One region of the Nocardiopsis alba genome, then DNA from elsewhere that is predicted to be linked to it. Evidence: riboswitches for the same ligand, from Rfam matches in the RefSeq annotation. Region 1 holds a riboswitch; the other holds the start of a gene.

Region 1 (7,518 bases):
GCTGCCCGACCTGTTGGCCTCCCTCGACGGGGCCCGTACGGTGGCGCTCGCCTCCGGAGACCCGTTGGTGTCGGGGATCGGCACCACCCTGATCGACGCGTTGGGTCCCGAGACCGTACGTCTGGAACCGGCCGTCTCCTCCGTCGCCCTGGCCCGCGCCCGTATGGGGTGGCCCGCCGAACGGTGCGCCGTGGTGAGCCTCGTCGGCCGGGACCCCCGCCCGCTTCTGCGCAGGCTCGCGCCGGGACGTCGTGTCCTGGTGCTCTCCTCCGACGCGGGCACGCCCGCGACGGTCGCCGGGATGCTGGTCGGCGCCGGGTACGGAGAGAGCCGGATGACGGTCCTGGGCGACCTGGGCGCGCCCTCGGAGTCACGGTTGGAGGGCACGGCCGAAGGATGGGCGTCCATCCCCGCCGAGAAGGTCTCCGCCCTGCACGTGCTCGCCCTCGAACTCGCCGGACCGGTCGGGTACGGCCTGGTCACCGGACTTCCCGATGACGCCTTCAAACACGACGGCCAGCTCACCAAACGGGACCTGCGCGCCTCGGCCCTGGCCCGATTGGCGCCCTCGCCCGGACAGCACCTGTGGGACGTGGGCGCGGGGGCCGGATCGATCGGCATCGAGTGGATGCGCGCCCACCCGACCTGCTCGGCCGACGCCGTGGAGGCGAACGCCGACCGGGCGGCGCGGATCGAACGCAACGCCGGACGGCTGGGGGTCCCCGGTCTCCGGGTGGTCACCGGCCGGGCCCCGGAGGCGCTGGGCGATCTCGCCGGGCCCGACGCGGTGTTCGTCGGCGGTGGCGCGACCCGGCCGGGCGTACTCGACGCCTGCCTGGACGCCCTGTCGCCGGGCGGCCGGCTCGTGGTGCACGGCGTGACCCTGGAGACCGAGGCCCTGCTCGCGGACGCCCGCCGTCGTCACGGCGGAGAGCTCACCCGGATCCAGGTCGAGACCGCCGCGCCCGTCGGCACCTTCACCGGGTGGACGCCCGCGCGCACGGTCACCCAGTGGGCTCTGACGGTCGACCCTTGACCCTGGGGCGGCACGGATCGTAGAGGTGGGACTCCCCTCCCCCGCGCGGGTCCAGGGCCCGGCCCACGAGGATCACGGCCGCCTGCCGGAGTCCGGCTCCCTCCACCAGGTCGGCGATGTCGGCGACCGTGCCGCGCAGCACCGACACGTCCGGATGGCCGACCTTGTGCACCACGATCACCGGGCAGTCGTCGCCGTACTCGGGGGCGATCTCGACCATCAGTTCCCGGACGCGGCGGATCGCCAGGTGCAGGACCAGGGTGGCCCGCGTCCGGGCGAACGCGGACAGGCTCTCGGTGTCCGGCATCGCCGTCGAACGGGCCCGGGTCCGGGTCAGCACCACCGACTGGGCCACCAGCGGCACGGTCAGCTCCCGACCGACCATGGCCGAGGCGGCCGCGTAGGCGGGCACCCCCGGGGTGACGTCCCAGGGGACGCCGTGGGCGTCGAGTCGGCGGGTCTGCTCGGACAACGCGGAGTACAGCGACGGGTCGCCCGAGGTGAGCCGCACGACCTCGCGGTCCCCGGAGTGCGCCGCGACCAACAGTTCGGTGATGCGGTCCAGGTCCAGACCCTGGGTGTCGATCGCCTCGACGTCGGACGCGCAGTGGGAGAGAACCTCCGCGTCCACGTAGGTGCCGGGGTAGAGCACCACGTCGGCCGCCGCCAGCATGCGGGCGGCGCGCAGCGTCAGCAGGTCGGCGGCGCCGGGGCCCGCCCCCACGAAGTGGACGGTCACGTCCTCACCCACCTGGGGGTCCAGACCCGGCCGGCCGGGTCGACCCGGGTCCCGGAGGCGCCCACGATCAGCAGACAGCGCATGTCGATCGTGGTGGTGTCGAGCTCTTTCAAGGTGGTCGTCAGGAGGGTCTCTCCCTCCCGACCGACGTCGCGGCCGACGACGACCACGGTGTCGGGGTCGCGGTGCTCCAACAGGATCCGTCGGGCGTGGGCGATCTGCTCGGTCCGAGAACGGGAGGCCGGGTTGTACACGGCCAGCACCAGGTCGGCCTCGGCCACGGAGCGGAGCCGGCGTTCGATCACCTCCCAGGGCTTGAGCCGATCCGACAGGCTCATCACCGCGAAGTCCCCACCGATCGGCGCGCCGGCACGGGCCGCCACCGCCTGGACGGCACTGACCCCGGGCAGCACCCGGACCGGCACGTCCCGGTGGACGGGGTCCTGGGCCGCCTCGAACACGGCGGTGGCCATACCGAAGACGCCGGCGTCCCCGCCCGAGACCACGGCGACGCGCTCGCCCCGACGGGCCAGGTCCAGGGCCAGACGCGCGCGGTCGATCTCGACGGTGTTGCCGGAGGAGTGGCGGGTCAGGCCCGCGCGCTGGGGGACCCGGTCGACGTAGGGGCCGTAGCCCACCACGTGGTCCACCTCGGCCAGCGCCGCCGTGGTCTCGGGGGTGATCCAGTGGTCGGGGCCGGGCCCCAGGCCGACGACCAGCAGTTCGGCCTCGGCCGTCGCGGACTCCGGGGTCCGCGCCTCCGTCACGGCGCCGTCCCTGGAGCGCCGACCGTTGAGGCTGTCCCCGGTGACCAGGATCAGGGAGAAGTAGGGCACCGTGTCGGGGTCGACCTCGGCCACCGGGAGACGGCGTTCACGATCCATCGAGGCGCGCTCGACGTAGACCGCGTGCTCCAACCGGCCGGCCGCCTCCAACGCCCGACGGACGGCGGGGAAGGTCCGGCCCAGCTTCATGATCACGGCCGCGTCGGTGTCGGCGAGCCGCCGCGCCAACTCCGGTTCGGGCAGGGTGCCGGGCAGGACCGTGAGCACGTCGGTCTGGCGGGCCAGGGGCGCCGCCGCCGTGGCCGTGGCCGCCGTGAACGCGGGCACGCCGGGCACGATCTCCGTCTCGTGGTGTTCGGAGAGCCGGTCGTGCATGTACATGTACGAGCCGTAGAACAGCGGGTCACCCTCGGAGAGCAGGACGACGTCCCGGCCGGCGTCGAGGTGGGCGGCCAGGCGCGCGGCGGACTCCTCGTAGAAGTCGGCCAGGGCCCCTTCGTAGCCGCCGGGATGGTCGGTGGCGCCGGTGGTCACCGGGTAGGTGAGCCGCTCCTCGATCGCCCCCTCGGGGATCAGGTCGGCGGCGATCCGGCGGGCGTTGGAGCCCCGTCCGGAGGCCGCGTGGTAGGCGACGACGTCCGCCTCACCGATGAGGCGGGCCGCTTTGAGGGTGATCAGTTCGGGGTCTCCCGGACCCACACCGACACCTCGAAGACGTCCGGTCACTCTTCCTCCTTGGCCAGGGCGTTGAGGGCCGAGGCGGTCATCGCCGATCCTCCCCGACGGCCGAGCGCGACCACGTGGGGGACGTCGATCCCATGCCGTTCGGCCAGCTCGGTGAGGGCCTGCTTGGACTCGGCTGCGCCGATGAACCCGACCGGGCAGCCGATGATCGCGCTCGGCCTCGGGGCCCCGTCGATCAACATCTCCATCAGGTGGAACAGGGCCGTGGGGGCGTTGCCGACGGCGACGACCGCGCCCTCCAACATCGGTTCCCACAGGGAGACCGCGGCCGCGCTGCGGGTGGTGCCCCACTCTCGGGCCAGGGCCGGCACGCGGGGGTCTCCGAGGAGGCAGAGCACCTCGTTGTCGGCCGGTAGCCGGCTCCTGGTCACCCCGGTCGCGACCATGGTGGCGTCGCACAGGATCGGCGCGCCGGCCCGCAGCGCCGCACGCGCGGCGGACACCAGACCGGGATGGACGACCAGGTCCTCGGCCAGGTCGACCTGACCGGTGCCGTGGATCATGCGCACCGCGAGCCGTTCGGCGTCGGCGGGCAGGTGGTCGAGCCGGGCCTCGCTCCGGATGGTCGCGAACGAGTCGACGTAGATCGCGGATCCGTCGTCGATGTAGTCGTAGCGCCTGGGCGGGCGTTTCGGGGTGGTCACCGTGTCCCTCCGGGGATGAGGACGCCACGCCGAGGCGTGACGACGAGTGCGTCGTGGCCGGCCGCGCGGGCCTCCTCCACGAGTTCCGTGATCGCGGCACGGTCCAGCCCCTCCTCGGGCACGGCCACGTGGCGGCCGCCGTCCGGGAGCGGGCCGTGCGGCAGGGGTGGCGCCGGGTCCGGCAGCCGGGGATCCGGCGGGGCCGGTTCGGCCAGGGGGGAGGAGAGCTCGGTGACGTGCCAGGGCGCCGTGGGACCGGAGCCGCGCCGTTCGAGGAAGGTCTCGGCGAGTCGGATCAGCGTCCCGGCGGCCTCGTCGAGGGGGACCGTCGCGCCCGGGTGTTCGCCGACCCGGAGCTGGGCCGACCGGTCGTCGAGGGCGGTCAGGCCCAGGTCACAGGTGCGGTCGAGCAGGTCGCCGCGGCCGTCGTCCAGGACGAAGAGGAAACGGCCCGGGAGGGAGGCCAGACGAGGGTTCGCGCACAGCAGCCGGTCCAGTTCGGCCGCGACCGGCCGCAGGTCGGTCCGCCCTCCCGACGTGCCCGTGCACGGGGAGACCATCACGTTGCGGACCAGTTCGTGGGTGCGCGAGGGCAGGAGTCCGGTCGCCTCCAGGGAACGGAGCGCCTCGGGGTCCAGCCTCCCCTCCCGTCCGGGCAGGGCGCGCAGTTGGAGGTTGGCCCGACCGGTGACGTGGACCCGCCCGTCGCCGTACTCCTCGGCCACCGAGGACAGGGCGGTGAGCGCCGGAGCGGGTACGCGGCCTCCGATGAGGCGGAGTCTGACCAGGAGGCCGTCGTCGGCGGGCCAGGGGCGCAGGGCTCCGGGGCAGCGGTCGTGCCGGGTTCGGGGCACGGCGGTCGGGGACATGCGGGTCCTTCGATCAGGGGCCCGTTCGCGAGGCCCGCGGGAACCTGGCGGACCGTCACCGCCAGCGCCAGCAGGTCTTCGGACTCGGGGTCGACCGATGCGGAACGCCTTCCCGGGCTCCCCGCCCAGTGGCCGTCCCGGGACCTCGGTCCCGGAACACGTCCGCCCGTCACCCTCACCGCTGCGCGTCAGTCCCGGATTCGCACCGGGTTCCCTGCTCCATGAGGTGGAGTTCGACTGGCCAGACGAGATTACCGTGTCCGGTTCGAGCGGATCGTCCCGGGGCCGCGGGGACCCTGCCTCGAGGGCCGGGAGACGTGATCAGGAGAGCGGTGGGCACGGCGAAGGGGACCCCACAGGGCCGGCACGCCCGTGGAGGGCGCCCTGGGGATCGAGGGAGGGGGCTCTCAGGAGACGCGCGCCTCGGAGCAGGAGCCGCACAGGCCCCAGTAGACGACCTCGGCCTCGTCGATCTCGAACCCGTGGTCGTCGGAGGCGGTGAGGCAGGGAGCGTGGCCGACGCTACAGTCGACGTCGGCGATGGCGCCACAGGAACGGCAGACGACGTGGTGGTGGTTGTCCCCCACCCGCGTCTCGTAGCGGGACACCGTGCCCTGCGGTTGGATGCGGCGCAGCAGACCCACGCCTGTCAGGGCCTTGAGGACGTCGTAGACGGCCTGGCTGGACACGGCGCCGATCTCTTCGCGCACGACGCGGATGATCGAATCGGTGTCCGCGTGCGGGTGGGCGTGCACGGCGGAGAGGACGGCCAGTCTGGGACCGGTCACCCGGAGCGCGGACTCGCGCAACATCCGCTCGAAGTCCGAGGGGGTCGACATACTCGTTGGACCTTCCGTCTTTTCTGGATCAACTCAAATAATGTGATCGTTCCATTCTAATGGGGCGAGAGTTCCGCCGGGCCTGCCCACACCCCTGTCACCGTGATCGACGTCGGCGTCGGCACGTGGATCACCCGACCCTCGAGCGCACCCTATGCCCGATCGTTCTCCCGATCCGGCCCGGATCATGCGCGTGGCCCGGCTTTCCGAACATCCGGGCCCCGCACGCCATTCCCTCGGGGCCCTCGAACCCACCGGCGGAGAGGGCCGCGCCCGGGGGCGGATCTCACATTCACCGACCCCGGACATGCGACCGCCACCGGCCCCGGAAGCCTCGGGGACGGTGGCGGCGCGGTGGTCGCGAGGGTCAGTCCGTGCCGGACTCCATCGCGGCGTGGTCGAGCCACTCGGCGTCGTCGACCTCGCCGCGAGAGGCGATCTCCTGAGCGCCGCCCTCGGGCATGGCGCCGATGAGACCGGTCGAGGCCGCCTGGGCGGCGCCGATCGAGGTCGGGTGCTCGCTGCCGACCATGCCGAGCCGGGAGTAGTCCTCCAGCTTGGCGCGGGAGTCGGCGATGTCGAGGTTGCGCATGGTGAGCTGGCCGATGCGGTCGCCCGGACCGAAGGCGGAGTCCTCGGTGCGCTCCATGGACAGCTTGTCCGGGTGGTAGCTGAACGAGGGGCCCGTGGTGTCGAGGATCGAGTAGTCCTCGCCCCGACGCAGCCGCAGGGTGACCTCGCCGGTGACGGCGGTGCCCACCCAGCGCTGGAGCGACTCGCGCACCATCAGGGCCTGCGGCTCCAGCCAGCGCCCCTCGTACATGAGCCGGCCGAGACGCCGACCGTCGTTGTGGTAGCTGGCGAGGGTGTCCTCGTTGTGGATGGCGTTGACCAGCCGCTCGTAGGCGGCGTGCAGCAGCGCCATGCCCGGGGCCTCGTAGATGCCGCGGCTCTTGGCCTCGATGATGCGGTTCTCGATCTGGTCGGACATGCCCAGACCGTGGCGGCCGCCGATGGCGTTGGCCTCCAGGACCAGGTCGACCGAGGAGGCGAAGGTCTTGCCGTTGATCGTGACCGGCCGGCCCTGCTCGAAGCCGATGGTGACGTCCTCGGGGACGATCTCGACCTCGGGGTCCCAGAAACGCACGCCCATGATCGGGTCGACGAGCTCGATGCCGGTGTCCAGGTGCTCCAGGGCCTTGGCCTCGTGGGTGGCGCCCCAGATGTTGGCGTCCGTGGAGTAGGCCTTCTCCGTGCTGTCCCGGTAGGGCAGGTCGCGCTCGGCCAGCCACTCCGACATCTCCTTGCGGCCGCCCAGCTCGTTGACGAAGTCGGCGTCGAGCCACGGCTTGTAGATACGCAGGGAGGGGTTGGCGAGCAGACCGTAGCGGTAGAACCGCTCGATGTCGTTGCCCTTGTAGGTGGAGCCGTCGCCCCAGATCTGGACCCCGTCCTCCAGCATGGCGCGGACCAGCAGGGTGCCGGTGACGGCGCGGCCGAGGGGGGTGGTGTTGAAGTAGGGCCGTCCACCGGAACGGATGTGGAAGGCACCGCAGGCCAAGGCGGCCAACCCCTCCTCGACCAGGGCGGCGCGACCGTCGACCAGGCGGGCGATCTCCGCGCCGTAGTCGGAGGCGCGGCCGGGCACCGACTCGATGTCGGGCTCGTCGTACTGGCCGATGTGAGCGGTGTAGGTGCACGGGACGGCACCCTTCTCGCGCATCCACGCGACCGCGACCGAGGTGTCGAGGCCTCCGGAGAAGGCGATTCCGACGCGCTCGCCGGCGGGAAGGGAAGTGAGTACCTTGGACATGACAATAAGCATGCACCCTTATGAATGAACATGCAATTCGGATCGGCGC
Region 2 (7,518 bases), on a different contig from region 1:
GTCTCGACGAGATCGCCGCCGAGTGGACCGAGAACACCCCGGCCCTGCTCGAACTGGTCGGTTCCCAGAGCCGGAGGCGCTACGCCCTGCCGGCCCTGGACGTGTGGCACCACGAGAACGACATCCGGGGCGCCCTGGGGATGGGGCCCCGGACCGAGGACGCCGATCAGCTCGCCGACTTCGTCCTGGGCGGTCTCGCCCTGGCCTGGTCGTCCGACCTGCCCTCGGTGCGGGTCCGGGCCACCGACACGGACCGCACATGGTCGTTGGGGGAGGGCGCCGATCTCACCCTGGAGGCGACCGTCTTCGAACTGGCCCGCGCGGTGACCGGCCGACGTTCGCTCGCCCAGATCGGGGCGATGGACTGGAGCGGCGACCCCTCCGCCGTGGTGGGCCGGCTGCCCTCCCTGCCCGCCCCCGAGATCGACCTGGAGGTCTGACCGGTACCCGGGGACGACGTGCCGGAGAGGGGCCCGTGCCCCTCTCCGGCGACGTTCACCCGCCCCGCCCGGCCCGGTTCCGCCGGGTCAGCAGGTACAGCAGGTAGGGCGCGCCCAGGATCCCGGTGATCACCCCCACGGGCAGTTCGGCCCCGCCGAAGGCGGTCCGCGCGATCAGGTCCGAGCAGGCCACCAGCACGGCCCCGCAGACCATGGTGGGGAAGAGCCCCGCCGGACCCGCGCCGAGCAGGCGACGGACGATCTGCGGCGCCACCAGGGCGACGAACGAGACCGGACCGGCCACGGACGCGGCCATCGCCGCGAGCGCGGCGGAGGTGAACACCAGGGCGGCGCGGGCGACCTGGACACGGGAGCCCAACGCGGTCGCCATGTCGTCGCCGAGCTGGAGCAGGGCCAGCGACCGCGACAGCATGAAGGCGATGGGGGCCAGCAGAGCCAGGGCCGCCCAGATCGTGATCGCGTGCGGCCATTCCCGGTTGGCCAGACTGCCGGTGATCCAGACCATGGCGCGCTGGGCCGAGGAGAGTTCGGTCCTGGTCAACAGGTACGACGTCACCGAGCCCGCCATCGCCGAGAGCGCGATCCCCACCAGGATCATCCGGTTTCCGACGACCCCGCGCCGGTAGGAGAGCAGGTACAGCAGCGACACGGCGCAGACCGCACCGACCAGGGAGCCGACGGTCACCGTCAGGGTGGTGCCGCCGAAGACCACGATGGCCAGGACCGCCGCGGTCGTGGCCCCGGCGCTGACCCCGATGATGTCCGGGCTGACCAAGGGGTTGCGGGCGAGCCGTTGCAGTAGCGAACCCGAGAGCGCCAACGCCGCTCCCACACCCGTGGCCGTGAGCACCCGGGGCAGGCGCATCTCCACCACCACGTGCGTCACCATCGTCCCGGCCCGGCCGGTGAGCGCCTCGACGACCTCCCCGGCTCCCACGGTGAAGTCTCCGACGGTCAGCGAGAGCACCGTGACCGCCGCGGCGAGGCCGGTCAGGGCCCCGCCGAGCAGGATCGACGGCCAGGACACACGTACCGACAGGGAACCGCGGCGCAGTACCCCCGAGGAGGGGCCGCGCGAGAGGAGTGATCCGTTCACAGGCCCGCCACCCTTCGTCGACGCACCAGAACGATGAAGAAGGGGGCGCCGATGAGCGCGGTGACGATGCCGACCTGGAGCTCCTCCGGGCGGGCCACCACCCGACCGACCATGTCCGCGGTCAGCAGCAGGATCGGCGCCAGCACCGCCGACCAGGGCAGGACCCACCGGTGGTCGGGGCCCACGAGCAGACGCGCGATGTGCGGCACCGCGATCCCCACGAACCCGATCGGTCCGGCCACCGCCGTCGCCGTCCCGGCGAGGAGCACCACGGCCAGGGCGCTCACCGCGCGCACCGCCCACACCCGGGTGCCCAGGGAACGGGCCAGGTCGTCGCCGAGCGCCACCGCGTTCAGGGCGCGGGTCGAACCGAAGGCCAGGAGCATCCCCAGGAGCAGGAACGGAGCGGCCTGCCCCAGGACGGCGCCCATGCCCTCCGAACCGGAGAGCGAGCCCACCACCCAGAAGCGGTACTCCTCCAGGCTCGCCCGGTCGCTCAGCACCAGGGCCGAGGTGACCGAGCCCAGGAGCGCCGAGAGCGCCGCCCCGGCGAGGGTCAGCTTGATCGGGTCGGCCCCGCCGGAGCCCAGGGAACCCACCAGGTGGACCATGACGGCGGCCAGGGCGGCGCCGCCGAAGGCGAAGAGGACGTACACCGGCAGGGCGGAGATCCCGAGCACCCCGATGGCGACGACCGTGGCCAGGGAGGCGCCCGAGTTGATGCCGAGGATGCCCGGGTCGCCCAGAGGGTTGCGGGTGATCCCCTGGACCAGTACCCCGGACACGCCCAGGGCGGCGCCCACGGCCACCCCGGCGAGGGCGCGCGGCACCCGGAGATGCAGCACGACCAGGTCGGTGTCGCTGCCGGTGAAGTTCCAGTAGGCGGAGTACACCTCGGTCGGCGACAGGTACCGGTAACCGACCAGCACCGACGCCAGCAGGGTCACGGCGAGCGCCCCCACGGCCACCACCAGCCCGACGGCCCGGGCCCGGGGACTCCGGAGCAGGCCGGGGCCGCCGGGGTCGCTCCGGGGGCCCCGGAGCGGGAGGACCCGGGTGGGGGAGGGGGACGCGTCGGCCGTACGTTCGGCCACCGGGCCCTACCCGAACAGGTCGGGGTGGATGATCTCCGCGATCGTCGCCACGGCGGGCGCGCTGCGCACCCCGGCGGAACGGTCGGCGAAGGTGAACTCCCACACCTGGTCCTCGGTGACCGCGGTCAGGTTGGCCAGGGCCGGGTTGTCCATGATCCGCTCGATGTCGGGGGCGGAGTCGGCGGCGGTCATCTCGGCGTCGCAGCACACGTCGATCAGGATGTGGTCCGGATCGCGTTCGATGACGTCCTCGACGGAGACCTGGTGGTTACGGCGTCCGTCGAGGTCGGCGAAGGCGTTGACCCCTCCCGCCAGGTCGATGAGCTCGGTGGAGAAGTCGGGGCCGCCCGCCACGTGGAACCCCTGGTCGCCGGGGCGGCCGATCATCACCGTGGGGCGCTCGTCCTCGTCGACCCGACCCTCCAGGGTCTCGGTGACCCCGTCGACGGTGGCCCGCATCTCCGCGATGACCTCGTCGGCGCGCTCGCTCACGTCGAACAGCGTCCCCAGGTCCCGCAGGTCGGCGTAGACGTTGTCCATGGTCACGTCGGCCGGGTCGATGCTCTCGTCGCTGCGCCCGTCCTCGCTGGGACACAGGGGCGAGAAGATCCAGCTCTCCACGCCCAGTTCGCGCAGGGAGGCCCGGGTGCCCAGACTCTCGTCGGTGAACACGTCGGTGAAGCCGGACAGCACGAAGTCGGGTCTGGCGTCGAGCAGCTCCTCACGGCTGGGCAGGTTCGGGTAGTACTTCTGCTCGGCCTGGGCCTCGACGTAGTCGTCCAGGACCACGGCGTCCAGGAAGGCCGTGCCCACCAGACGGTCGCCGATACCGAGCGCGTGCGCCATCTCGATGGCGGGTTGGTAGGCGGCGAAGACCCGCTCCGGCGGAGCGTCGGCGGGGACGTCGACGTCGCAGTTGCGGAGGGTCTCCCCGGCGGCCTCCTCGGCGTCGGGGGAGATCGCCCCGCCGCAGGCGGTGAGGGCGGCCACCAGAACGAGGGCGAGACCGGAACGGACACGGCGGCGGAGAGCCCGCGCGTCACTGGGCTTCATCGAACAAACCATCCTTCGTGGTTTGATGACGCGGACGGTCGCAGCCGGTCTCCTGGCTCCCGGAGTCGGACTCTCGTCCAGCGCTCTCCGCCCTTCCCGGGCCGTGTTCGGCCCAGTGGCGTATGGGAGGCGCCCTCCGGTCACAGTGGCGAGGACCGCGCCGGAATCTCACCGGCTTCCCGTGCACTACGACGTCGACGACATGAACTTGTGTCGATATTCAGCGAACACCGTAGTACATGCCGTTCGCCCCACTCCCTCCGGATCCGTCGCGAAGGAGGGGGCGTTCGATGTCCTCGGTCCCTCAGGGCGTGTAGGGGATGCGGTCGATCCGACGCACCTCGCCCAGGGTGGACCATTCGTTGCGTCCCAATCGGGCCAGCGGCCGGAGCAGTTCGACGTCGGGATGGTCGCCGTCGAGGTACCCCTTGTCCACGGCGGCCCGCACGATACGGCCGAACACCACGGTGGAGTCGCCCAGGGTCAGGGTCGAGTGCAGCGCGCACTCCAGGGCCACGGGGGAGGAGGCCACCCGGGGAGGCCGGACCTCGACGCTCGGTTCGCGGGCGATGTCCAGCGCGTCGAACTCGCTCACGTCCGCCGGGTAACGGGTGCCGGTGGCGTTCACCCGGTCCTGGAGGGGTTCGGGGGCGAGGTTGACCACGAACTCGCGGGTCGCCTCGACGTTGGTCAGAGAGTCCTTGCGGCCCACCGAGGTGAACTGCACGATCGGCGGTTCGATACAGGAGATCGTGAAGAAGGAGTGCGGAGCCAGGTTGTCCACACCCTCCTCGGAGGTGGTGGAGACCCACGCGATCGGGCGCGGGACCACCACGGACGTCAGCAGTTTGTAGAATTCCCGGCCGGGGAGGTCGGCGGGTGTCCATTCGGTACGCATCGGGTCCGATTATCCCGTGTGCCGAGGGCCGCCATGGGCATACTCGCCGGATGGAACCGGTCACAGCACAGGATGTACACGACGCCGCCACCAGGATCCAAGGGCACGTGGTGCGCACCCCCCTGACGGTCGGCCCCGACACCGACCGCCCCTTCCTGGTCAAACCCGAGAGTCTGCAACCGACCGGGGCGTTCAAACTGCGCGGCGCCACCAACGCGTTGGCCCTGCTCGACGGGGATCGACGTGAACGCGGGGTCGTCACCCACTCTTCGGGCAATCATGGGCTGGCGCTCACCCTGGCGGCGGTACGCGAGGGGGTGGCCTGCACCGTGGTGGTCCCGGAGGGGGCGCCCGAGACCAAGGTGTACCGGATCCGTGCCCTGGGCGCCCGCGTGGTCGTGGTGCCTCCGGCGGAGCGGGAATCGGCGGTGGAGGACCTGGTCGCGAAGGATGGGGCGACCTTCGTCTCGCCCTTCGACGACCGTCGGGTGATCGCCGGGCAGGGGACCGTGGGATTGGAGATCCTGGAACAGTCCCCCGACGTCACCACGATCGTGGTCCCGGTCGGCGGTGGCGGGCTGGCCTCGGGGGTCGTCACGGCCGCGTGGACGGTGCATCCGCGCCGGGTCCGTGTCGTGGGGGTGGAACCGGAGCTGGCCGCCGACGCGGCCGAGAGCCTGCGGGAGGGGCGCCGGATCCCCTGGGAGCCCGAACGCACCTACCGGACCATGGCCGACGGCGTGCGCGTGTGCCTGTCCGACCTGACCTTCGCCCATCTGCGGGACCGGCTGGACGCGATCGTCACCGTGACCGAGGAGGAGATCGCCGAGGGGGTGCGGGCCCTGGCGCACGGATCCCGGCTGGTGGCCGAACCCAGCGGCGCGCTGTCGACGGCCGCCCTGCTGTCGGGGAAGGTCGAGACGATACCGGGACGGCCCGAGGCGACGGTCGCGGTGCTCTCCGGCGGCAACATCGACCCGGACCTGTTCGTCCGCCTGGTGGAACCGGACTGACCCGGAGCCCGGTCAACGGTCGTGCCGGTGGGGGCGGGTCCCCCCACCGGCACGGGCGCTAGTCGGGTCGGCGGCCCACGCCCAGCCTCGCGCGAAGTGTGCGCAGGGCGCCCGCGAGCAGGCGGGAGACCTGCATCTGGGAGCAGCCGATCTCCTCGGCGATCTGCGCCTGGGTCCACTCGTCGAAGTACCGACGTTTGAGGATCAGCCGCTCCCGGTGGGGCAGGCTCCGCAGCGCCGGACGGACGGCGGCGCGGTCCACGACCAGGTCGAGTTCGGGATCCTCCACCCCGAGGTACCGATCGAACGCGGTGGTCGGCCCCTCCTCCCTGGGGTCGGAGGCGTTCAACGAGACGGTGTTGTAGGCCTCCGACACCAGCCTGGCCTCTTCCAACTCCCGCTCGGTCAGCCCCATCTCGCGGGCGACCTCGGTGAGGGTGGGGGTACGGGACAGACGCTGCTCCATCTCGCGACGGACCCGGTTCATCTCGGTCCGCCGGGTGCGGGGGTCCCTGGGGGTGTGCACCGCCCAGGTGTGGTCTCGGAAGTGGCGTTTGATCTCCCCGATCACGGTCGGCGTGAGATAGCGGACGAATTCCCGGCCGCGTTCGGGCGAGTAGCCGCGGATCGCCTTGGCCAGCCCGACGTGGGCGGTCTGTCGCAGGTCCTCCACCCGCTCGCCGCGCCCCCGGTAACGGTGGGCGATGCGATTCAGGAGCGGCAGGTAGTGCCGTGTGATGCGCTCGCGCAGCCGTCCGACCAGAGGGTCCTCCGGCTCCAGCGACTTCAGTAGTGAGATCAGGTCCTCGGTGGAGGTGTCCTCCGGAGGCTCGCGACGGGGACCGGGCACCCGCCCGACGGGGGTGGTGGTCGCGGGGGAAGTCGGCATGGTGAACCTCCTGTCCATGGGACGCGGTCACGTCGGAGCGCCGCGAACACGGGCGTTTTTCGATGTGGAGAGGTCCGAGGCCGGGTGGGCCCGGACGGAAGGTGGCCCCCGGACGGGGCGGGAACGGCGGGCGTCGAGCGGTTCCGCGCCCGCGGGTATCCCCCTGGGGATGCCCGGGGCAGCACGCTGGGAAAACACGGGAACACGACCTTGACCCCGCTCTGTCAGGTATTGGCGCCCCATGGGGGAGAAGTGGACGGAGGGCGAGGAGTCGCCGCCCGGGACGTTTGCGGATCGCTCTCTCCGGTCAGGGCGGACCATGAGGCCCCCATCGTCCCGAGCATCGTCCGACAGGAGGGTTCGACCATGGCAGACGCCGAACGTGACGCCAAGGACCGGCAGCTCGACGCGGAGCGCACGGAGTCGCGAGGACCGCTGACCACCGAGACCGGGGTCAGGGTCGAGGACACCGACAACTCCCTGAGCGTCGGTGAGCGCGGACCGACGCTGCTGGAGGACTTCCACGCCCGGGAGAAGATCACCCACTTCGACCACGAACGCATCCCCGAGAGGGTGGTCCACGCAAGGGGAGCGGGCGCCTACGGACACTTCACGCCCTACGAGGACCTGTCCGACCTCACCGCCGCGCACTTCCTGAGCGGCCCCGACGTCACCACCCCGGTCTTCGTCCGCTTCTCCACGGTGGCCGGTTCACGCGGCTCGGCCGACACGGTGCGCGACGTACGCGGTTTCGCGGTCAAGTTCTACACCGAACAGGGCAACTACGACCTGGTCGGCAACAACATGCCGGTCTTCTTCATCCAGGACGGGATCAAGTTCCCCGACTTCGTGCACGCGGTCAAACCCGAACCGCACAACGAGATCCCCCAGGCGCAATCGGCTCACGACACCCTGTGGGACTTCGTGGGGCTGCAACCGGAGACCACCCACATGATCATGTGGCTGATGTCGGACCGGGCGATCCCGCGCAGCTACCGCACCATGCAGGGCTTC

The links. A riboswitch is a leader RNA that binds a small molecule or an ion and turns the genes downstream of it on or off. The one in region 1 is predicted to bind cobalamin.
Region 2: another riboswitch for cobalamin. It lies ahead of TR33_RS23650 (ABC transporter substrate-binding protein); the one in region 1 lies ahead of TR33_RS21850 (ferredoxin-like domain-containing protein).

The regions. Positions count from the first base shown of each region.
Region 1 covers NZ_BAZE01000013.1:133,136-140,653, reverse strand. Annotated here, with positions in the region: gene TR33_RS21870 (bifunctional cobalt-precorrin-7 (C(5))-methyltransferase/cobalt-precorrin-6B (C(15))-methyltransferase) at 1-1,036, shown strand, start outside; gene TR33_RS21865 (cobalt-precorrin-4/precorrin-4 C(11)-methyltransferase) at 1,005-1,787, opposite strand; gene TR33_RS21860 (precorrin-2 C(20)-methyltransferase) at 1,772-3,286, opposite strand; gene TR33_RS21855 (precorrin-8X methylmutase) at 3,283-3,948, opposite strand; gene TR33_RS21850 (ferredoxin-like domain-containing protein) at 3,945-4,817, opposite strand; cobalamin riboswitch at 4,870-5,073, opposite strand; gene TR33_RS21845 (Fur family transcriptional regulator) at 5,225-5,656, opposite strand; gene argG (argininosuccinate synthase) at 6,024-7,469, opposite strand.
Region 2 covers NZ_BAZE01000016.1:11,262-18,779, reverse strand. Annotated here, with positions in the region: gene TR33_RS23665 (maleylpyruvate isomerase family mycothiol-dependent enzyme) at 1-440, shown strand, start outside; gene TR33_RS23660 (FecCD family ABC transporter permease) at 496-1,557, opposite strand; gene TR33_RS23655 (FecCD family ABC transporter permease) at 1,554-2,651, opposite strand; gene TR33_RS23650 (ABC transporter substrate-binding protein) at 2,658-3,704, opposite strand; cobalamin riboswitch at 3,730-3,910, opposite strand; gene TR33_RS23645 (flavin reductase family protein) at 4,009-4,602, opposite strand; gene TR33_RS23640 (threonine ammonia-lyase) at 4,653-5,615, shown strand; gene TR33_RS23635 (sigma-70 family RNA polymerase sigma factor) at 5,674-6,504, opposite strand; gene TR33_RS23630 (catalase) at 6,871-7,518, shown strand, end outside.